Regions from separate parts of the Micrococcus sp. Alg238-R198 genome, predicted to be linked through region 2. Evidence: predicted binding sites of a transcription regulator. Region 2 holds the regulator's gene; each other region holds the start of a gene.

Region 1 (7,336 bases), on a different contig from region 2:
GACACGGACTTCGACGTCACGCAGACCCCCATGGACGAGGGCCTGAAGGAGCTGACCACCCTGCTGGGCGAGGCCACCGGCCACGAGGCCGATGCCGAGAAGCTCATCGCCGACTTCGACGCCGCCACCCAGCGCGCCAAGGACGCCTACGACCCCGAGCAGACCGTCATGGGCCTCATCGCCTCGGGCGGAGAGCTGTCGTACGTCGCGCCCAGCACCGGTCGCGCCATCGGCCCGTTCTTCGACATGCTGGAGCTGACCCCGGCCCTCGAGCAGTCGGGCACCGACAACCACCAGGGCGACGACATCTCCGTCGAGGCCATCGCGAAGTCGAACCCGGACTGGCTGATCGTCATGGACCGCGACGCCGCCATCGGCGAGGAGAACGCCACCGCCGCCGAGCTGATCGAGCGCTCCGAGGCCCTCCAGGACGTGACCGCGGTGAAGGAGGGCAACATCGTCTACCTGCCCGCCGACTTCTACGTCGCCGAGGACATCCAGAACCACACCACCGTCATGGAGGACCTCGCGAAGGCCTTCGAAGGCGCGCAGTGACTCTCGACGTGCGTCACCACGTCGCCGACGCCCCGCCCCGGCTCGAGGAGCCGGGGCGGGGCGACCGCGTGTGCTGGGTCCCGCCCGCCGTCCTGCGGCCCGAGCGCACCCGCTGGCAGCGCACCTGGCCGCTGCTGGTCGGCGTCGTGGTGACCGCGGCCCTCATCGTGGTCTCGCTGTTCGTGGGCGTGTACGACGTCGGCGCGGAGGGCGGACGCGAGATGTTCGCCATCACGCGCGTGCCGCGCACGGTCGCCCTCGTGCTGGCCGGCGCCTCGATGGCGATGTGCGGGCTGATCATGCAGCTCATGACGCAGAACCGCTTCGTGGAGCCCAGCACCACGGGCACCACCGAGTGGGCCGGTCTCGGCTTATTGGTGACCATGGTGCTCGTGCCGGGGGCGGGCCTGGTGACCCGGATGGTCGGGGCCATCCTCTTCGCCTTCGTCGGCACCCTCGTGTTCTTCCTCTTCCTGCGGCGGGTGCGCCTGCAGTCCTCCCTCATCGTGCCGATCGTGGGCATCATGCTCGGCGCCGTCGTGGGCGCCGCGTCGACGTTCCTCGCCCTCCAGACGGACATGCTGCAGCAGGTGGGCGCGTGGTTCGCGGGCTCGTTCACCTCCGTGGTCCGCGGCCGGTATGAGCTGCTCTTCCTCGTGCTGATCGTGTGCGTGGCGGTCTTCCTCATCGCGGACCGCTTCACCGTGGCCGGCCTCGGCAAGGACGTCGCCACGAACGTCGGCCTCAACTACGACGCCGTGATCCTCACCGGCGTGGCCATGGTGGCCGTGGCCACCGGCGTGGTCACCGTGGTGATCGGGGCCCTCCCGTTCCTGGGGCTCGTGGTCCCCAACCTCGTGTCCATGGTGCGCGGCGACAACCTGCGGACGAACCTGCCCTGGGTGGTCATGGTCGGCGTGTGGATCGTGATCGTCTGCGACCTGATCGGGCGCACCGTGATCGCCCCGTTCGAGGTGCCCATCTCGCTGATCCTGGGCCTCGTGGGCGCGATCGTGTTCCTCGCCCTGCTGCTGAGGCAGGCCAAGCATGGCTGAGCCGCTCGCGACCGCCCCGGGTCGCCTCCCCGCCCCGCCCGGCGGCGCCACCGCGGCCGGGCCCGTCGACGCCGACGCCCCGCGCCGGTCCGGGGCGTTCGTCACCGCCGCCGACCGCCGGAGGTATGCGGTCGTCGTCGCGGTGCTGGCCGCCGTCGCCGTGCTCTCCACCGCCGGGATCCTGCTGTGGGGCAACGAGGCCGAGCCCGGCTCGCGCGCGTTCTGGATGATCGCGCGGATGCGCGTGGAGTCCCTGGGCGTGATCGGCATCGTGGCGCTGTGCCACTCCTTCGCGACCGTCAGCTTCCACACGGTGACGGGCAACCGCATCATCACGCCCTCGATCATGGGGTTCGAGGCGCTCTACACCGCCGTGTCGACCGTCGCCGTGTACGTGCTGGGAGCCGCCGGCGTCGCGGTGCTGACCGGGGTGGGGCCGTTCCTCGCCCAGGCCGCGCTCATGGTGGCGCTGGCGACGGCCCTGTACTCGTGGCTGCTCTCCCGGCCCTACGGCAGCGTCCATCTGATGCTGCTCGTGGGCGTGGTGCTGGGCGGCGGGCTGGCCGCGCTGAGCACGTTCATGCAGCGACTGCTGGACCCGAACTCGTTCGACCTGCTGAGCGCGCGGCTCTTCGGCAACATCTCCAACGCCCGGACCGAGTACGTGGCGATCGCCGCGCCCATCGCCGTCGTCGTGTGCGCGCTGCTGTGGCTGCGCTCCCGCCGCCTGAACACGGTGGCGCTCGGCGCCGACGCCGCGACCAACCTGGGCCTGCACCACCGGCGCGAGCTCATGGTGACGCTGCTGCTGGTCTCCGTGCTGATGGCCATGACCACCGCGCTCGTGGGCCCGATGACGTTCCTCGGGTTCCTCGTGGCGACGCTGGCGTACAGCCTCGTCGACACCCACGACCACCGGTTCATCCTCCCGGTGGCGGCGCTGGCCGGGTACGCGGTGCTCACGAGCGCCTACTTCGTGCTGCGGCACGTGTTCTACGCGGGGGGTGCGGTCACGGTGGTCATCGAGCTGATCGGCGGCATCACCTTCCTGGTCGTCGTGATGAGAAAGGGACGTCTGTGATCGAGCTGCGCGGCGTGGTGAAGCGCCACAGCGATGAGGTGTGCATCGGGCCCGTGGACCTGGACATCCAGGCCGGGGGAGTGACCGCGCTCGTGGGGCCCAACGGGGCGGGCAAGTCCACGCTGCTGACGATGATCGGCCGGCTGCAGGACGCCGACGCCGGGACGATCGCCGTGGGCGGGCACGACATCACCACGACGCCGTCCCGGAAGATCGCGCAGACCCTGTCCATCCTGCGGCAGGAGAACCACTTCGTGACGCGGCTGACCGTGCGACAGCTCGTGGGGTTCGGGCGCTACCCGTACACGCGCGGCCGGCTGACCCTGGAGGACGAGCGGCACGTGTCCGACGCGATCGACTTCCTCAACCTCGGCCCGTTCGAGAACCGCTACCTCGACCAGCTCTCGGGCGGCCAGCGGCAGCGCGCGTACGTGGCGATGGTGCTGGCGCAGAACACCGAGTACGTGCTGCTGGACGAGCCGCTGAACAACCTGGACATGCAGCACTCGGTGCAGATGATGCAGCAGCTGCGTAGGGCCGCCGACGAGCTGAACCGGACCGTGGTGATCGTGCTGCACGACATCAACTTCGCCGCCCACTACGCCGACCGGATCGTGGCCATGGGCGACGGCCAGGTGGTGGAGACCGGCACCCCGGCCGAGATCCTGCGCCCCGAGGTGCTGGAGCGGATCTTCAAGACCCCCTGCAGCGTGGTGGACGGACCGCACGGGCCGCTGGCCGTGTACTACTGAGCGGGACGACGGTGAGGTCGGCCCGGGTCGGTCCGGGCGGGGGTCGGGTGCCCGGCCGACGCGAGCGTTCCGTGGGCAGAACCCGCCGGGTCTCGCCTTCCGGGGGCAGAACCCGCGTGTTTCCAGGTTCCGTGGGCAGAAGCACCCTCGCTTCTGCCCACGGAACCCCTGCGCATGGACGGCAGGGCCATACGCGACGACGACGTCAGGCATCCCAGCCGTTCGAGACCTGTGCCCGTCGTCTGAGGACGGCCTCGATCACCCGCGCATATCCCTCGCCGACGTCCCGGCCCGTGACGTGCAGGGTCATCTGCCCACGCTCCGCGTAGTACTGGTCTCGCCGGGCGTCCCGGGCGTGTTGCTCGGCACTCCGGTGCACCTCGCCGTCGTACTGGAGGACGAGCCGGCAGTCCTCGAACCACAGATCGGCCTCGGGGGCGTCCCGCCGCCCGGGGTCGAACACGTGCTGCAGCGTCGGCTCGCCCAGCCCCGCCTCGACGAGCGCCAGCCTCAACCGGGTCTCCTGCGGTGAGTCGGCACCCACCCGTACGCGCTCGAGCGCCGCCGTCGCCCGCGGTCTTCCGACGAACCGCCCGAGCGGCCGCATCGCCTCGTGCAGCGCGGTGACCGTGGTGATGGGAGGCCGCCGGCCGCGCGGGGACCAGGGGTGACGGACCAGGTGGTCACCCGCCGACACGAGGGATGCCTCGTCCCAGGGGTGGCCGATCGAGCACAGATCGAGCCAGGTCCGTTCCGGCGTCGTCACCCGTAGCCCGAGCACGGAGGTGACGTGGCCGGCGGGCAGGGGTCTGCGGTGCTCCATGATGCCGGGGATCCGCGCCCGTGCGGTGCCGCGGTGCAACGTGATCTCGACGGCGGCGCGTCGCGTGGCCCCGCCCGGGGGAAGCGGGAGGCCGTGGAGGTGCGCCGCCGTCTCGTGGGAGAGAACGGCGTCGGGACGGGACCGCAGGAGGGCGGTCAGCAGGTCGAGGCCGACCCCGTGGTGCGGCGGCGGGAGCCCGGCCGACTCCCAGGTGCGCAGCGGCATGTCACGGCGACGGTGGATGCCGCGGGCGAGGCGGAGGACGTCGGACCGCCGCACCCGGCTGGGCGGCAGACCGCGTTCGAGCACGTCGCGGGTGGTGAAGACGGGGACGAGGGGGAGATCGGGGGCGAAGGACATGGGTCGACCTTGACGCGGTCGGCCTGACGACGGCCGGGCGGGCCGCGTGTCTGTGCACACCGGCGCGGGGTGGGCCGGCTGTGCAGGACTCGGCGGCGGCCGGTTGTCCCGCCGGGACGACGTCGTCATGGCTCGGTGGGCAGAACTGCGAGGAGTTCCGCCCACGCAACATCCGTGGGCAGAAGAGAGGGCGCTTCTGCCCACGGAGACCGAAAACCTGCGGATGCTGCCCACGCGATGGGCGGGGGTGCGGTTTCTGCCCACGGAGGGGGGAGGGGGGAGGGGGGAGGGTGGGGAGTGGGGGAGGGACAGGATCCCGGCCGCAGTCGTGACCACTCCGTGTGCTCCTGGGCCCGGAACCCGCCCCGCCCGCCGCCGCCCCACGCCGCCCCACGGTGCCCCACCGCATCGTGCCACCGACCTCCGCCCTCGGCGGACGGCGGGGACACGGCTGGCACTCATGTTGAAGGAGTGCCAAAACCCGGAGTAGAATCGGGGCTGGCACCCGGGGGTACCTGGTGCCAATGCCCGAGGTGGACCGTCCGGCACCGCGACGACGGAGGGTCTGACGCCCGTGGCGCACCCGCAGACCACAGCATCAGCGGACCGGCGAGCCCGCCGGAGCCGCACGTCGACGAAGAAGGAGTGTGCAGCATGTCTGTCTCCATCAAGCCCCTCGAGGATCGCATCGTTGTCCGCCCCCTGGAGGCCGAGCAGACCACCGCGTCGGGCCTCGTGATCCCGGACACCGCCAAGGAGAAGCCGCAGGAGGGCCAGGTCGTGGCCGTGGGCCCGGGCCGGGTCGCCGAGAACGGCAACCGCGTGCCGGTCGACGTCGCCGAGGGTGACGTGGTGCTGTACTCCAAGTACGGCGGCACCGAGGTCAAGGTCGGCGGCGAGGAGTACCTGGTGCTCTCCGCCCGCGACGTGCTGGCCGTCGTCACCAAGTGACCCCGCCGCGATGGGCCCGGTGAGCGGCGCGCACCGCACCGGTGCGCGCGCCCCGGGCCCCTCGCGTCCCCGCACCCCCTGACTCCCTGAACGAAAGGAGCGTCCGTCATGGCCAAGCAGCTGGCTTTCAACGACGACGCACGCCGCGCCCTCCAGGCCGGCATCGACAAGCTCGCCGACACCGTCAAGGTCACCCTCGGCCCCAAGGGCCGCAATGTGGTGCTCGACAAGGCGTGGGGCGCACCCACCATCACCAACGACGGCGTCACGATCGCCCGTGAGGTGGAGCTGGAGGACCCGTACGAGAACATGGGCGCCCAGCTCGCCAAGGAGGTCGCCACCAAGACCAACGACATCGCAGGCGACGGCACCACCACCGCCACCGTCCTGGCCCAGGCGCTCGTGAACGAGGGCATGCGCCAGGTCGCCGCCGGCGCCGCGCCGGGCGAGGTCAAGAGGGGCATCGAGGTGGCCGTGGCCGCCGTCGAGCAGCGCCTGCAGGAGAACGCCCGCCCGGTCGAGGGCAAGGAGGTGGCCCACGTGGCCGCCATCTCGGCCCAGAACGACGAGGTCGGCGAGCTGCTGGCCCGCGCGTTCGACACGGTCGGCACCGACGGCGTCATCACCATCGAGGAGTCCTCCACGACCTCCACCGAGCTGGACGTCACCGAGGGCATGCAGTTCGACAAGGGCTTCCTGTCCCCGTACATGGTCACCGACGCCGAGCGTCAGGAGGCCGTGCTCGAGGACGCCTACGTCCTGATCAACTCGGGCAAGATCTCCAACGTGCAGGAGCTGCTGCCCCTGCTGGAGAAGGTCGTGCAGGCCAACAAGCCGCTGTTCGTGATCGCCGAGGACATCGAGGGCGAGGCCCTGTCCACCCTCGTGGTCAACAAGATCCGCGGCACCCTGAACGTCGTGGCCGTCAAGGCTCCGGGCTTCGGCGACCGCCGCAAGGCCATGATGCAGGACATCGCGATCCTCACCGGCGCCCAGGTCGTCTCCCCGGACCTCGGCATGAAGCTCGAGCAGGCCGACCTGGACGTGCTCGGCTCCGCCCGCCGCATCACCGTCACCAAGGACGAGACCACCATCGTCGACGGCGGCGGTGCGCCCGAGGACGTCGAGGCCCGGATCGCCCAGATCAAGGCCGAGGCCGCCGCGACCGACTCCGACTGGGACCGCGAGAAGCTCCAGGAGCGTCTCGCCAAGCTCTCCGGCGGCATCGGCGTGATCCGCGTGGGCGCCGCCACCGAGGTGGAGCTCAAGGAGCGCAAGCACCGCATCGAGGACGCCGTGTCCTCGACCCGCGCCGCCCTCGAGGAGGGCATCGTGGCCGGCGGCGGCACCGCGCTCATCAACGCGCTGACCGTGCTCGACACCGACGCCGACGTCCAGGCCCTGACCGGTGACGCCGCCGTGGGCGTGGACATCGTCCGCAAGGCCCTGAAGCAGCCGCTGCGCTGGATCGCCCAGAACGCGGGCGAGGACGGCTACGTGGTGGTCTCCAAGGTCGCCGAGCTGGAGCCGAACCACGGCTTCAACGCGAAGACCGGCGTCTACGGCGACCTGATCGCCGACGGCGTGATCGACCCGGTCAAGGTGACGCGCTCCGCGCTGGCCAACGCCACCTCCATCGCGGCCCTCGTGCTGACCACCGAGACCCTCGTGGCGGACAAGCCCGCCGACGAGGACGAGGCCGGCCACCAGCACTGACCCCTGAGTCGGCCCTGACACGGCCGGCTGTCGACGACGGCCC
Region 2 (7,336 bases):
CTCGATCACCCACAGGGACAACGCCTACGCGTACGGCGTGATGATGACGGGCAAGCTCAAGGAGCTGATCCCGCGCCAGCAGTACGAGGTGCCGATCCAGGCCGCCATCGGCTCGCGCATCATCGCCCGCGAGAACATCCGCGCGATCCGCAAGGACGTGCTCTCCAAGTGCTACGGCGGCGACATCTCCCGCAAGCGCAAGCTGCTCGAGAAGCAGAAGGAGGGCAAGAAGCGCATGAAGATGGTCGGCCGGGTGGAGGTCCCGCAGGAGGCCTTCATCGCCGCCCTGTCCTCGGACGGCGCCGGCGCCGACCAGGCGGCGAAGAAGTAAGTGCCCGCCCTGCCCCTCGGCGAGCCCGTCCCCGACGACGGCCGGCTGCCGGCCGACGTCGGGCAGCGGGTGCGCGCGGCCGCCCGCGACGGCGCGGCGCGCACCTTCAGCCTGTACGTCCACGTGCCGTTCTGCACGGTGCGCTGCGGCTACTGCGACTTCAACACGTACACGGCCGTCGACCTCGGCCCCGGCGCGGGTCGCGGCGACTACTGGGAGTCGGCGGTCGCGGAGCTGGACTTCGCCGCGGACGTGCTCGCGTCCTCGGACGTGCCCGCCCGCCCGCTGCACACGGTGTTCTTCGGCGGCGGCACGCCCACGCTCCTGCCGGCCGCGGACCTCGTGCGCATCCTCCAGGCGGCGGTGGACCGGTTCGGGATCGCGCCCGGCGCGGAGGTGACCACCGAGGCCAACCCGGACACGATCACCCCGGAGTACGCCCGCCAGCTCGCGGCCGGCGGCTTCACCCGTCTCTCCCTGGGCATGCAGTCCGCGATGCCGCACGTGCTCGCCACGCTCGAGCGCACCCATCGGCCCGAGTCCGTCCCCGCCGCCGTCGCCGCGGCCCGCGAGGCCGGCCTGGAGGTGTCCCTGGACCTGATCTACGGGACCGCGGGGGAGTCCCTCGCCGACTGGCGGACCACGCTCGAGGCCGCCGTCGCCCTGGGCCCGGACCACGTGAGCGCGTACTCGCTGATCGTGGAGGAGGGCACCAAGCTCGGGGCCCAGGTGGCCCGCGGCGAGGTGGCGGACGTGGACCCCGACGACCAGGCGGACAAGTACCTGCTCGCCGACGAGCTGCTCAGCGCCGCCGGCTACCGCTGGTACGAGGTGTCCAACTGGGCGCGCGACCCGCAGGGCTCCGGCGTCCACCGTGCGCGGCACAACGTGGCGTACTGGGAGGACCAGGACTGGTGGGGGATCGGCCCGGGTGCGCACTCGCACCTCGCCGGGGTCCGGTTCTGGAACGCCAAGCACCCCGCCGCCTACGCGCAGCGGCTGGCCACAGGGGTCACCCCCGCCGTCGGCCGCGAGCGGCCCGACGCCGACGCGCGGCGCCTCGAGCGCATCATGCTCGCGGTGCGCACGGTGGGCGGGCTTCCGACCGCGGAGCTCGTCTCGGAGACGCCGGGGGAGGCCGCGCGGATCCGTGGGGCGATCGCCGAACTCATCGCCGCGGGCCTGCTGGACGGGCGCGCCGCCGTCGACGGGCGCATCGTCCCCACGCTCGAGGGGCGGCTGCGCAACGACGCGATCGTCCGGGCGCTGGCCGGCTTCTGACCGGCCGGCCCCGGGTCAGCGCAGGATGCGCAGGTTGAACGGGTACCGGAACGGACGGCCCTTGGACACGTGCGAGGCGCCCATCACGCCGTAGACCGCCATGGCGGCCCACGTGAGCGCGCCGAGGATCGCGAAGATCGGGCCGACCACCGGCAGCAGGGACAGGAAGAAGAACAGGAGCGTGATGAGCGTGGGCGGCCCGGAGAAGTTCAGGGCCTCGCGCGACTCCTGCGAGGTGAACGGGCCGCGGTCGCGGTAGAGCAGCCACACGACCAGCGGGCCGAGCACGCCGAACGCCAGACTGAGGTGGGCCAGCGCCGCGCGGTCACGGTCCTGCTTCGCCGTGAGCGGGGCGCCGCGGCCGCCGGCCGAGACGAGCCAGGCGGGCGGGCCGTGGCCGGTGCGGCCGGCGTCGGGCTGCGCGCGGGTGTTCACGAGGGGCTCCTCCTGGATCGCGGGACCCGCGCGCCGGGGACCGGGCGCAGGGCATGGGCCAGCATAGCGCGGGCGGGCGGGGGCCGCGCCGAGATCAGTGCTCGGGTGCGGCGGTGAGGAAGTCGATGAGCTCCTCCACGCGGCCCAGCAGGGACGGCTCGAGGTCCGCGTACGTGGTGACGTGGGAGAGCAGCCGCTTCCACCCCAGCCCCGTGGCCTCCTTGCTCCCGTGCGGCCAGCCCAGTCCCCGCAGGATCCCCGTCTTCCAGTCCTGCCCCTTCGGCACGACGGGCCACGCGGGGATGCCGAGGACGGAGGGCTTGATGACCTGCCAGACGTCCACGTAGGGGTGACCGAGGATGAGCACGTTGCCCGCGGCCCCCGGCACGCGCATGGCCTCGGCCGCGAGGCGCTCCTCCTTGGACCCGGTGACGAGATGGTCCACGAGGATCCCGAGCCGGCGCCGCGGACCGGGGGCGAACGCACGGATCGCCCCGGCGAGGTCGTCCACGCCGTGCAGGGGCTCCACGACGATGCCCTCGAGGCGCAGGTCCTCGCCCCACACCTTCTCCACCAGCTCGGCGTCGTGCACGCCCTCCACCCAGATGCGAGAGGCGCGGGCGGTGCGGGCCCGCGCCCCCTCGACCCGTCGCGAGCCGGAGGCGGTGCGGGCCGGCGCCGCCGGGGCCGCGGCGGTCGGGGGGACCAGGGTCACGGGCTCGCCGTCGATCCAGAAGCCGCCGCCGAGGGGGAAGCCGCGGCGCACGCCGCGGCGGTCCTCCAGGACCACCACGTGCACGCCGCCGGAGCGCTCGATGCCGATCACGGCCCCGGTGAACCCGGAGGCCACGTCCTCGACCACCGTGCCGGGGGTGGCGGGCACATCGGGGACGGTCCGGGCGGGGCGGCGCGTCAGGTCGTCGTGGCCCGCGGGGCCCCAGCTGCTCCAGTCCATGGGAGAGCACGGTAGCAACGGGGGCGGGCGATCACCGTGAGCGAAGCCGTGCGGGCCGGTCGGGTCGTCCCCCGGGTCGGACGGTAGCATTGGCACTTGACCCGCCGGAGTGCCAGCCAGGGGCACCTCCGGGGTCGCCCCGGATCCCGACGGACCAGAGGAGGACCGAGATGTCGGAGCAGCCCCGCCGCCTGCAGGTGCTCCAGGCGATCGTGGAGGACTACGTGGCGCTGCGCGAGCCCGTGGGCTCCAAGGCGCTCGTGGAACGGCACGCCCTGGGCGTGTCCTCCGCGACCGTGCGCAACGACATGGCTGCGCTCGAGGAGGAGGGCCTCATCGTGGCCCCGCACACCTCCGCCGGGCGCGTCCCCACGGACAAGGGCTACCGCGTGTTCGTCGACCGCCTCTCCGAGGTGAAGCCGCTGTCCCCGGCCGAGCGCCGGGCCGTGCGGACCCTGCTGGACCCGGAGACGGACACCGAGCACATGATGGAGTCCACGGTGCGCCTCCTGGCCCAGCTGACCCAGCAGGTCGCCGTCGCGCAGTTCCCCCACGAGGACGGCTCCACGATCCGCCACCTCGAACTGGTCTCCCTCGCGCCCACGCGCGTGCTCGTGGTCCTCATCCTGTCCACGGGGCGGGTGGACCAGCGGCACGCCGTGCTGGACCGTCCGGTCGACGAGGCGGAGCTGTCCGTGCTCCGCGGCCTCCTGCTGGACGCCCTGCTGGGGCTCGGTCCGGTGCAGGCGGCCACCGTGGTGGACGACGTCGTCACCCGGGTCCGCCCGGAGCACCGGCAGTCCGCCGCCCTCGTGGCCGCGGCCGTCCACGACCTGCTCGAGGCCGGCCGGCAGGACCGCATCGTGCTGGCCGGCACCGCCAACCTGGCCCGCTCCCCGGGGGACTTCGGCGCGTCCATCGGGCCGATCCTGGAGGCGCTCGAGGAGCAGGTGGTGCTGCTGCGCCTGCTCACGGAGATGGAGCAGGACGCCCACGGGGTGTCCGTGCGGATCGGGTCCGAGAACGCCGGATCGCTCGCGGACACCTCGGTGGTCGCGGCCGCCTACGGCCCCGGCGCCGTGGCGAAGGTCGGCGTCATCGGTCCGACCCGGATGGACTACCCGGGCACCATGGCCGCCGTCCGGGCGATCGCCCGCTATCTCTCCCGCATCCTGACCACCTGACGCGCCTCCACGCGTCCTGGCGGGCCCCGTCCCGCATCGCCCCACGTCCCGCTCTCCCCGAGAGGAATCCCCACCGTGACCGACCACTACGAGACGCTCGGCGTCAGCCGTGACGCCAGCACCGAGGAGATCCGCCGCGCCTACCGCAAGCTCGCGCGCACCCACCACCCGGACGTCAACCCCGACCCGGAGGCGGCCGAGCAGTTCAAGCGCATCTCCCACGCCTACGAGGTGCTCTCGGACGAGGGCCGGCGCCGGGCCTACGACACGACGGGCAACGAGAACGGCCAGGCCGGCTTCCCGGGCGGCTTCGGCGGGGCGGGCGGCTTCGGGGGCTTCGCCGACATCTTCGAGACCTTCATGAACGCCGCCGGCCAGGGCGGCCGCGGCGGCCCCGCCAGCCGCGCCCGCCGCGGCCAGGACGCCCTGGTGACCGCGCGGATCGACCTGCGCGACGCCGTCTTCGGCGGCGAGCAGACGATCGAGCTGGACACGGCCGTGCGCTGCGATCGGTGCGAGGGCTCGTGCTGCGAGCCCGGCACCCAGCCGGAGACCTGCCAGACCTGCCATGGCCACGGCATGATCCAGCGCCCCGTGCGGTCGCTGCTGGGCACCGTCATGGCCACCGAGGCCTGCCCCGCCTGCCAGGGGTTCGGCACCGTCATCCCGACGCCCTGCCACGAGTGCGACGGGCAGGGCCGCGTCCGCACCCGGACGCCGCTGACCCTGCGCATCCCCGCGGGCGTGGACGACGGCACCCGCATCCACCTCGCCGGCCGCGGCGAGGCCGGCCCGGGCGGCGGCCCGAACGGCGACCTCTACGTGGAGATCGCGGTCCGCCCGGACGAGACCTTCCGCCGCGAGGGCGACCACCTGGCCACCACCGTGACCGTCCCCATGGCCGCCGCGGCCCTGGGCACCACCGTCACGCTGGACACCCTGGACGGCAAGCAGTCCCTCAGCCTGGACCCGGGCGTGCAGTCCGGCCACGTCGAGGTCCTCCACGGCCTGGGCGTCGGTCGCCTGCGCGGGCAGGGCCGTGGCGACCTCAAGGTGGACGTGGTGGTCACCACGCCCACCGACCTGGACGACGAGCAGCGCCAGCTCCTGGAGCGCCTGGCCGAGGTGCGCGGCGAGGAGGTCGTGCACGGCGCACCCCAGGCCAAGGGCATGTTCGCCCGGCTGCGGGAGAACCTGAGGAACCTGTGACCGCCCCCCTGTTCCACCTCGAGCCGGGCGCCCTGGCCGGCGCGAGCGCGGGCGCGGAGGTCGTCTTCGACGGCGCCGAGGCCCGGCACGCCGCCGCGGCCATGCGCCTGGCCCCCGGGGAGGCCGTGCTCCTGGCCGACGGGTCGGGCACGCTCGGCCACGGCACCGTGCTCGCGGCCGCCCCGGACGCGGTGTCCGTGCGGCTGGACGCGGTGGCGGAGGAGCCGGCGCCCACCCCGGCGCTCGTGCTCGTCCAGGCCCTCGCCAAGGGCGACCGGGACCTCATGGCGGTCCAGGCCGCCGTCGAGCTCGGCGTGGACGCCGTGGTGCCCTGGGAGGCGGAGCGCTCGATCGTCCGCTGGAAGGGCCCCAAGGCCGCCAAGGCCCGCCAGAAGTGGGCGGACACGGCCCGCGCGGCCGCCAAGCAGGCGCGTCGCGCCCGGGTGCCCGCGGTCCGAGACCACGTCTCCGGGACGGCGGTCGCCGGGCTGGCCCGGGACGACGACGGCGGCCGGCTCGTCCTCGTGCTGCACGAGGACGCGGAGCACGGGGTGTCCACGGTGCCCGCGGAGCGACTCTCCGCGGCCGCCGAGATCGCCGTCGTCGTGGGCCCCGAGGGCGGGATCGGCCCGGCCGAGCTCGAGGCCTGCGTGGCCGCGGGGGCCGTGCCGGTGCGGCTCGGCCCGCACGTGCTGCGCGCCTCCACGGCCGGCCCCGCCGCCCTCGCCGTGCTCCAGCACCGGCTCGGCCGCTGGTGAGCCCCGGCAGGACGGCGCGCCGACGCCTAGACTGGACGGGATGTCCCGCCCCCGCGACCCCGAGGTGATCCACCCCATCGTGACCGTGCCCCCCACGACCCCGACCCCGCCCGCCACCGCGCACGAGGGGGTCGCGTTCGAGTCCGCCGACCTCATGGTCCGCACGCTCGGACCGCAGGACGCCCTGCTGCGGATCCTCGGCGGCGTGTTCCCCACCGTGGACGTCACGGTCCGCGACCAGCGGCTGGACCTGGCCGGGCCGGTGGCCGAGGTGGCCACGGTGCGGCGCGTCGTCGAGGACCTGCGCTCGATCGCCCGCCGCGACCAGGCCGTCACCCCCGAGGTGATGGGCCAGGTGGTCCACCACGTCCGCGACGCCGCCACCGGGCGCGGCGCGGGTCAGCTGCACCTGGACTCGATCCTCTCGGGCCGGGGCCGCCGCATCCGCGCGAAGACCCTGCACCAGCAGGACTACGTGGAGGCGATCGACCGCTCCACCGTCGTCTTCGGCATCGGCCCGGCCGGCACCGGCAAGACCTACCTGGCGATGGCCAAGGCGGTGCAGGCGCTGCAGGCCAAGGAGGTCAACCGCATCATCCTCACCCGCCCGGCCGTCGAGGCCGGCGAGCGGCTCGGCTTCCTGCCCGGCGGGCTCTCCGAGAAGATCGACCCGTACCTGCGCCCTCTGTACGACGCGCTGCACGACATGATCGAGCCCGAGTCGATCCCGCGGCTGATGGAGGCCGGGACCATCGAGGTCGCCCCGCTGGCGTACATGCGCGGCCGCACCCTGAACGACGCGTTCGTGATCCTCGACGAGGCCCAGAACACCACCGGCGAGCAGATGAAGATGTTCCTGACCCGCCTCGGCTTCGGTGCCCGCATGGTCGTCACAGGCGACACCTCGCAGGTGGACCTGCCGCGCGGCACCCAGTCCGGCCTGGCCCAGGCCGTCGAGGTGCTCGAGGGGATCGAGGGACTGGAGATGGTCCGCTTCGACTCCTCCGACGTGGTCCGGCACTCGCTGGTGAGCGCCATCGTGGACGCCTACGACGCCGCCCGCGGCCCCGCGGAGCGGTCCCAGAAGCGAGGAGGGGCCCGCCGTGGCCGTTGAGATCCTGAACGAGTCGGGGATCGAGGTCCCCGAGGACGCGCTGCTGCGCATGGCCCGGCACGTGTACGC
Region 3 (7,336 bases), on a different contig from region 2:
CCCACGACCCCGCCCCGCACGACGCGGCCGGGGCGGTGCTCTCGGACGCGGACCTCGAGGTCCTCGGCCGCTCCCCCGAGGCCTACGCCCGCTACGTGGCCGCGGTCCGGCAGGACTACGCGCACGTGTCCGACGCGGACTGGGCCCGCGGTCGCGGCGCGGTGCTGGACGCCCTGCTGGACGCCGAGCGGCTGTATCGGACCGCGCCCGGCCGAACGCGCTGGGAGGCCGCCGCCCGCCGCAACCTGGCGGCGGAACGAGCCGCGCTGTCGGCCTGAGCGGGGCGCCCCGGTGCCGGCCCCGGACGCGGCGAGGCCCGCCTCCCCGGACGGGGAGACGGGCCTCGCTGGCTGGGCGCCCGAACGGGCCGGGCCGGCTCAGCGGCTGATCACATCATGCCGCCCATGCCGCCCATCGGGTCCATGCCCTCGGCGCCGGCGGCGGCCTTCTCGGGCTTGTCCGCGACGACGGCCTCGGTGGTCAGGAACAGGCCCGCGATGGACGCGGCGTTCTGCAGGGCCGAGCGGGTCACCTTCACCGGGTCGTTGATGCCGGCGGCCAGCAGGTCCTCGTACTCGCCGGTGGCGGCGTTCAGGCCGTGACCGTCGTCGAGGGTCTTGACCTTGTCCGCCACGACGCCGGGCTCCAGGCCGGCGTTGAAGGCGATCTGCTTCAGCGGGGCCTCGATGGCGACCTTCACGATGTTCGCGCCGGTGGCCTCGTCGCCCTCGAGCTGCAGGCCGCCGAACGCCTTGGCGCCGGCCTGGATCAGGGCCACGCCGCCGCCGGCGACGATGCCCTCCTCCACGGCGGCCTTGGCGTTGCGCACGGCGTCCTCGATGCGGTGCTTACGCTCCTTGAGCTCCACCTCGGTGGCCGCGCCGGCCTTGATGACGGCCACGCCGCCGGCCAGCTTGGCGAGGCGCTCCTGCAGCTTCTCGCGATCGTAGTCCGAGTCGGTGTTCTCGATCTCGGAGCGGATCTGGGCCACGCGGCCGGCGATCTGCTCGGCGTCGCCGCCACCCTCCACGATGGTGGTCTCGTCCTTGGTGACGACCACCTTGCGGGCGGTGCCCAGCAGGTCGAGGGTCGCGTTCTCCAGGGACAGGCCCACCTCGGAGGAGATGACCTGGCCGCCGGTGAGGATGGCGATGTCGGCGAGCATGGCCTTGCGGCGGTCACCGAAGCCCGGGGCCTTCACGGCCACGGACTTGAAGGTGCCGCGGATCTTGTTGACCACGAGGGTGGCCAGGGCCTCGCCCTCGACGTCTTCGGCGATGATCAGCAGCGGCTTGCCCGACTGCATGACCTTCTCGAGGATCGCCACCATGTCCTTCACGGAGGAGATCTTCGAGTTGACGATGAGGATGTAGGGATCCTCGAGGACGGCCTCCTGGCGGTCCGCGTCGGTCACGAAGTAACCGGAGATGTAGCCCTTGTCGAAGCGCATGCCCTCGGTGAGCTCGAGCTCGAGGCCGAAGGTGTTGGACTCCTCGACGGTGATGACGCCCTCCTTGCCGACCTTGTCCAGGGCCTCGGCGATGAGGGAGCCGATCTGCTTGTCCGCGGCGGAGATCGAGGCGGTGGCCGCGATCTGGTCCTTGGTCTCGATCTCGCGGGAGGCGGAGAGCAGCTCGGAGGTGACGGCCTCCACGGCCTTCTCGATGCCGCGCTTCAGGGACAGCGGGTCGGCGCCCGCGGCCACGTTGCGCAGGCCCTCGCGGACCAGCGCCTGGGCCAGCACGGTGGCGGTGGTGGTGCCGTCGCCGGCGACGTCGTCGGTCTTCTTGGCGACCTCCTTGACGAGCTCCGCGCCGATCTTCTCGTACGGGTCCTCGAGCTCGATCTCCTTGGCGATGGAGACGCCGTCGTTGGTGATGGTGGGGGCGCCCCACTTCTTCTCCAGCACCACGTTGCGGCCGCGGGGGCCGAGGGTCACCTTCACGGCGTCGGCCAGGGTGTTCAGGCCCTTCTCCAGGCCGCGGCGGGCCTCTTCGTCGAATGCGATGGTCTTGGCCATGTGCAGGTCCTTTCTGGACGTCGGCTTCCTACTTCTGGTGGCTGACCCGCGCCGATGCCCGCGACGGACGGCCCCTGGGGGCCTCATCGGTGGACAGGTCCTCCTCCACGGCGCCGGACCGACCGGGGTACGGCTGGCAGTCGCGCCTTCGGAGTGCTAACCCCATTATGAGCACTCGCACCGGGAGAGTGCAAAGGGTCCGCGGTGCGGGAGCCCGCTCTTCCGCGGACGGCGGACGGCCCCCGGCAGAACGCCTCGGGAGGCGCCCCGCCGGGGGGCCGGGAAGGGTGCGCGTCCGGCACGGCCGCACGGCGGGCGGGTCAGCCGGTGACGACCACCGCGACGCCGTTCACCTGCAGGTTCGGGGTCTGCATGACCGGGAAGCCGAGCTCCTTGCCGACCGCCTCGGCGGCGGCCTTGTTGGCCGAGCCGTTGTACAGGACGGTGGAGGACTGGATGCCGTAGCCGCTCCAGTTCTTCGCGTCCACCGAGGTGTAGCCGGCGCTCGTGAGCCGCTGCGCGTAGGAGGCGGCGAGGCCCTGGGAGCGGGTCGCGTTGTACACGGTGACGTGGGTGCCGCGCACGGCCGCGGACTGCGCGGCCGCACGAGAGCTCGACGCGGCCGCAGACTGCGCGGCCGCACGGGAGCTCGACGCGGCCGCGGACTGCGAGCGCGAGGCCTCCGCCGCGGCGGCCGAACGGGACGCGGCGGCGCGCGAGGACTCCGCCGCCTGGACGGCCGCCGCCGACCGGGACGCCTCTGCGGACTGCGCGGCGGCCTCGGAACGCGAGGCCTCCGCCGCCTGTGCCTCGGCGGCGGCACGGGACGACTCAGCGGCCTCCGCGGCGGCACGGGACGACTCGGCGGCCCGGGACGACTCGGCGGCTTCTGCGGCGGCCGCCTCCTGCGCCACCCGCGAGGACTCAGCCGCGGCCGCAGCCGCGGAACGGGACGCCTCCGCCGTGTCCTCGGACGGGGTGGCGGACTCGGTCGCGGATGCAGTCGACGCCGACGCGGAGGACGCCGAGGAGGACTCGGACGACGCCGACGTCGACGTCGACGGCGACGGCTCGACCGCCGGGGCCGTCGTCGAGCTCTCGGCGGCGACGGGCTCGGAGCGGTCGCCGGTGAGCCACGGCAGGACGACGCCCACGAACAGGCCGGCGAGCAGGACGAGGCCGGCCACCCAGAGCAGCGGGCTCAGGCGGCGACCCCCGCCCGCGGCGGTCGCGCCGGCAGCGGCGAAGGACTCGCGGTGCGCGCCGCGCTGGTCCGTGTACTCGGGGACCTCGTCGAAGCGGTCGGGCTGGTAGGCCATGGGTCAGTTCTCCTGGCGGGAAGCGGGCGTGGACGGCGCCGGATCCGCGGGTCCCCTCCGGGCCCGGCTGCGGGTGCCGCGCTTGCGCAGCAGCCGCGTGACCAGCAGGGGTCGGTAGGCCAGGGCGGCCTCACGGTCCAGCAATCCGTTCAACACCTGATAATAGGCGGTCGGAGGCAGCCCCAGACGCTCTCGGACGGCGTGGTCCTTGGCCCCGCCGTACCGCCAGGTGGCGGCCTCCAGGTCCAGGACCGCACGCTCCAGGTCCGTCAGCTCGTCCCGTCGCGCCCGCGCGCGGGCACCCTCGTCCGGGGCCGGATCGGGCGAGACGGGCGTGGGGTGGGACATGGCGGCCACTGTACCCACCCGGTCTACTCTCGGGGCATGGAGTTCATCGCGCCCCTGGATCCGGGCTGGGAGGCGGCCCTCGCCCCGCAGGCCGCCGCGTTCGAGCAGGTCGGCGAGGCCCTGCGTGCCCGCCGGGCGGCCGGAGAGCAGGTGCTGCCGGCGCCGGAGCACATCCTGCGGGCGTTCCGTCAGCCGTTCGCGGACGTCCGCGTCCTCGTGCTGGGCCAGGACCCCTACCCGACGCCGGGCCATCCGATCGGCCTGAGCTTCGCGGTGGACCGCCACGTGCGGCCGCTGCCCCGCTCCCTGGCCAACATCCACCGGGAGCTGCACGACGACCTCGGCATCACCCCGCCCGCCCACGGCGACCTCTCCGCGTGGACGGACCAGGGCGTGCTGCTGCTGAACCGCGCCCTCAGCGTGCGGGCCGGCGCACCCGGCAGCCACCGCGGCCTCGGCTGGGAGCAGATCACGGAGGCCGCGGTGCGGGCCCTCTGCGCGCGCGGCACCCCGCTCGTGGGGCTGCTGTGGGGAGCCGACGCGCGGCGCATGGCGCCGCTGCTGGCGGCGGCGGGGGCCGGCGTCGTGGAGTCCCCGCATCCCTCTCCCCTGAGCGCCCACCGCGGGTTCTTCGGCTCCCGGCCCTTCAGCCGGGTGAACCGGCTCCTCGAGGCGGCCGGCGCGGCGCCGGTGGACTGGCGCCTGCCCGACTGAGCCGAGCCGCCGGTCAGCGGCGCTGGTGCATCACGAGTTCGGTGGGCAGCAGCGTGCCCATCCGGTCGGTGATCGGCTTGGCCAGGGTGTTGCCGAAGGCGACGCCGGCCGCGATCGCCACGACGATGACCGCGGCGTTGAACAGTCCCTCGACGCCCAGCAGCGTGGCCCCGGTCTCCACGGTGAACCCGTAGACGGACCGGAACATGGTGAGTCCGGGAAGCAGGAACAGCATGGACGGCAGGACGATCACGAGCGCCGGGGCTGCGAGCCGCTGGGCCACCAGGCGGCCGAGGAACCCGACCGCCGCCGCGGCGACCGCGGGCACCAGCCGGTCGCTGACCCCGATCTGCTGCGCCGCCAGGTACGCGCCGAAGCCGGCCCCGGACACGAGACCGCAGGCCAGGATCTGGGGCCACCGCGACTGCTCCACCACCGCGTCCGCCATGCCCGCGGCCATCACGAGGCCCAGCAGCAGCAGCGGCGGATAGCTCAGCGTCCCCGCCTCGGCCAGGTCCAGCTGTTCGAATCCCAGGAGATCCCCGATGCCCACGGCGATCATGATCCCGGCCATCACGCCGGCGAACACGAGCAGCGCGGAGAGGAAGCGGCCCGCGGCGGTCACCGGGAAGCCGTGGATGGCGTCCTGCACCGCGGTGACGAACCTCGCCGTGGGCAGGAGCATCATGATGCCGCCGGCGATCACCAGCGCCGGGTTGACCGGCAGGTCGAGGGCGTGGGCCATCAGCGCGATCACCGTGGCCGTGATCGCCCCGAACATCGTGGAGAAGATCTCCGGGAAGCGCGCCTTGTCCGCCTGGACCTTGAGCCAGAAGACCAGCCAGGTGGAGACCATGCCCAGGGCCGCGCTCGTCCAGGTCCCCCCGATGAACGGCACGAAGCAGGCCACGAACACGCCGGAGAAGAGGACCTCGAAGACGGCGGGGAACGGCTTGGGCTGATGCCGGATCTCCACGAGCCGGCGCTGGGCCTCGGCCCGGTCCACCTCGCCCGCGGCGATCTCCTCGACGAGCCGGTGGACGGCCACGAGCCCCTCGAAGTTCACCGAGGACGAGCGGACCACCCGCTGGAGGGTGAACGGGGTCTCACCGCGTGAGGAGTCGGGCGCGTAGTTCAGGGAGATGGACTGGTTGGTCAGGTCCACCTCGGTCTCGAGGATCCCGTAGGCCTGCGTGGCCACGATGATCGAGGTCTCCACGTCCAGCGAGGCCGCGCCGAAGCTGAACATCGTCTCGCCCAGCTTGAGCGCGAAGTCCAGGGTGGTGCGGGCCTCGAGGGCCTGCGCCTCCGCGCGGCGCTGCTGCAGCGTGGAGCGCATGCGGCGCCCGTACGGCGAGGAGTGCAGGCGGTCGGCCAGCACGAGCGCCTGCGTCGGCAGGTTCTCGACGAAGACCTCGCGGGAGCGCCGGCCGCGCCGACGCCCGCGCTTCTCGGGCGGGCCCACGGGGACCACCGGGTCCGGGACGGTGACGTCCGGCTCGGGGATCACATCCGGGGCGGGCAGGGCGCCGTCGGCCTCCGCGGGCGCCAGGACGGAGGTGGGCACCTGCTCGGACGGCGGCGGCTCGGTCAGGGGCGCGTCCGCGGCCGGCTCCGGCAGCGTCTCCGCCTCCGGCTCGGCCGATTCCTCCGGCTCCGGCGCCGGCGTCGAGACCGGATCGGCGGCGGCGGGGCGGACCACGGGCGGCAGCGGCTCCGTCGGCTCGACGGCGACCGCGGCCGGGTGGGCCGACTCCGCCGGGTCGAGGTCGAGCAGGCCGGGGTCCTCCGGGTCGAGCGTGAGGTCGCCGACAGCGGCGGCGTCCTCGGCGCCGGCCGGGCGCAGCACGGGGATGAGCGTGGGGACGGCCGGGGGCTCCGCGATGCGGGGGTCGAACCGCGCCGGCTCCTGGGTGCCCTCCTGCTCCATGCGGCTCACCCTCTCCTTCCGTGTGCGGGCGCTGGACGCGCCACGGCGGTGGGCCGAGCCCCCCGCCGACGCGTCCATCCAACCACGCCGGCACCTCCCCCGCCGGGGCCGTCGGCACCGCGGCCCGGGGACGCGAAAGGGCCCTCCCGGAGGAGGGCCCTGCTGCGGTGGATCTTACTGGACTCGAACCAGCGACCTCTCGCGTGTGAAGCGAACGCTCTAACCAACTGAGCTAAAGATCCGGGCGTCGCCCCATGGGGGTGACAACTCGAAAAACGATACCTCAGGCGGCGCCGCCTGTCCACCCGGGCGACGGCCACCCCGCGCACGGCGGAGCGGCCATCGAGAGCCGACGAGCACGTCAGGCGTCGGTCAGCGTGGCGCCGGGCTCGAAACCGCCCTGGGCGACCAACGAGGTCCCGGCGCCCGGGGCGGGCTCCGGTCAGGAGCTGCCACCGAGGGAGGAGACCGCCCTGGCGGCGTCCGCCAGGCCGGCGCCGCAGCCCGCGGAGCAGGACACGGGCATGGACCGGGCCGTGGACCTGAGGGTGGACTCGACCTGGGCCGGGGTGAGGCTCGGCCGCTCGGCCAGCAGCAGGGCGGCCAGGCCCGCGACGTGCGGGGTGGCCATCGAGGTGCCGTTGTAGGCGGCGTGGCCGGCCGTCGTCGGGGTGGTGGCGCCGTTGTTCACGGTCGAGATGATGTTCGCGCCCGGGGCGGTCACGTCCACGGCGGAGCCGTAGTTCGAGAACGAGGCGCGGGCGCCCTGCGAGGTGGAGGCGGCCACCACGATGGTGTTCCGGCAGTTGGCCGGGCGCACGTTGGCGGCGGGCTGGTTCTCGTTGCCCGCCGCCACGACGACGGGCACGCCGCGGGAGACGGCCGCGTTGATCGCGTTCTGGTAGGTGGTGCCGCACGTGCCGGAGCCGCCGAGGGACATGTTGATGACGTCCGCCGGGTTCGGGTTGGCCGGCACGCCCGCCACGGTGCCGCCGGCGGCCCACA

The links. Region 2 encodes HrcA, which represses chaperone genes, less so after heat shock. Its sites were predicted from a motif close to TTNGCACTCGNNNNNNNCGAGTGCNAA; they were not measured.
Region 1: a site for HrcA is predicted at 5,078-5,104, ahead of groES (co-chaperone GroES). Genes of this name have one in related genera too.
Region 3: a site for HrcA is predicted at 2,154-2,180, ahead of groL (chaperonin GroEL). Genes of this name have one in related genera too.

The regions. Positions count from the first base shown of each region.
Region 1 covers NZ_UNRH01000004.1:735-8,070, reverse strand. The annotation lists gene G6R13_RS05055 (ABC transporter substrate-binding protein) at 1-555, shown strand, start outside; gene G6R13_RS05050 (iron chelate uptake ABC transporter family permease subunit) at 552-1,610, shown strand; gene G6R13_RS05045 (iron chelate uptake ABC transporter family permease subunit) at 1,603-2,691, shown strand; gene G6R13_RS05040 (ATP-binding cassette domain-containing protein) at 2,688-3,443, shown strand; gene G6R13_RS05035 (hypothetical protein) at 3,649-4,626, opposite strand; gene groES (co-chaperone GroES) at 5,281-5,577, shown strand; gene groL (chaperonin GroEL) at 5,686-7,293, shown strand.
Region 2 covers NZ_UNRH01000006.1:190,043-197,378, forward strand. The annotation lists gene lepA (translation elongation factor 4) at 1-331, shown strand, start outside; gene hemW (radical SAM family heme chaperone HemW) at 332-1,612, shown strand; gene G6R13_RS07845 (DUF4870 domain-containing protein) at 1,628-2,047, opposite strand; gene G6R13_RS07850 (DUF3097 family protein) at 2,142-3,002, opposite strand; gene hrcA (heat-inducible transcriptional repressor HrcA) at 3,173-4,186, shown strand; gene dnaJ (molecular chaperone DnaJ) at 4,262-5,395, shown strand; gene G6R13_RS07865 (16S rRNA (uracil(1498)-N(3))-methyltransferase) at 5,392-6,153, shown strand; gene G6R13_RS07870 (PhoH family protein) at 6,194-7,267, shown strand; gene ybeY (rRNA maturation RNase YbeY) at 7,257-7,336, shown strand, end outside.
Region 3 covers NZ_UNRH01000003.1:274,220-281,555, forward strand. The annotation lists gene G6R13_RS04895 (DUF4031 domain-containing protein) at 1-278, shown strand, start outside; gene groL (chaperonin GroEL) at 389-2,020, opposite strand; gene G6R13_RS04905 (LytR C-terminal domain-containing protein) at 2,341-3,339, opposite strand; gene G6R13_RS04910 (DUF3263 domain-containing protein) at 3,343-3,687, opposite strand; gene G6R13_RS04915 (uracil-DNA glycosylase) at 3,724-4,401, shown strand; gene G6R13_RS04920 (threonine/serine exporter family protein) at 4,415-6,331, opposite strand; tRNA gene G6R13_RS04925 (tRNA-Val) at 6,500-6,573, opposite strand; gene G6R13_RS04930 (S8 family peptidase) at 6,774-7,336, opposite strand, start outside.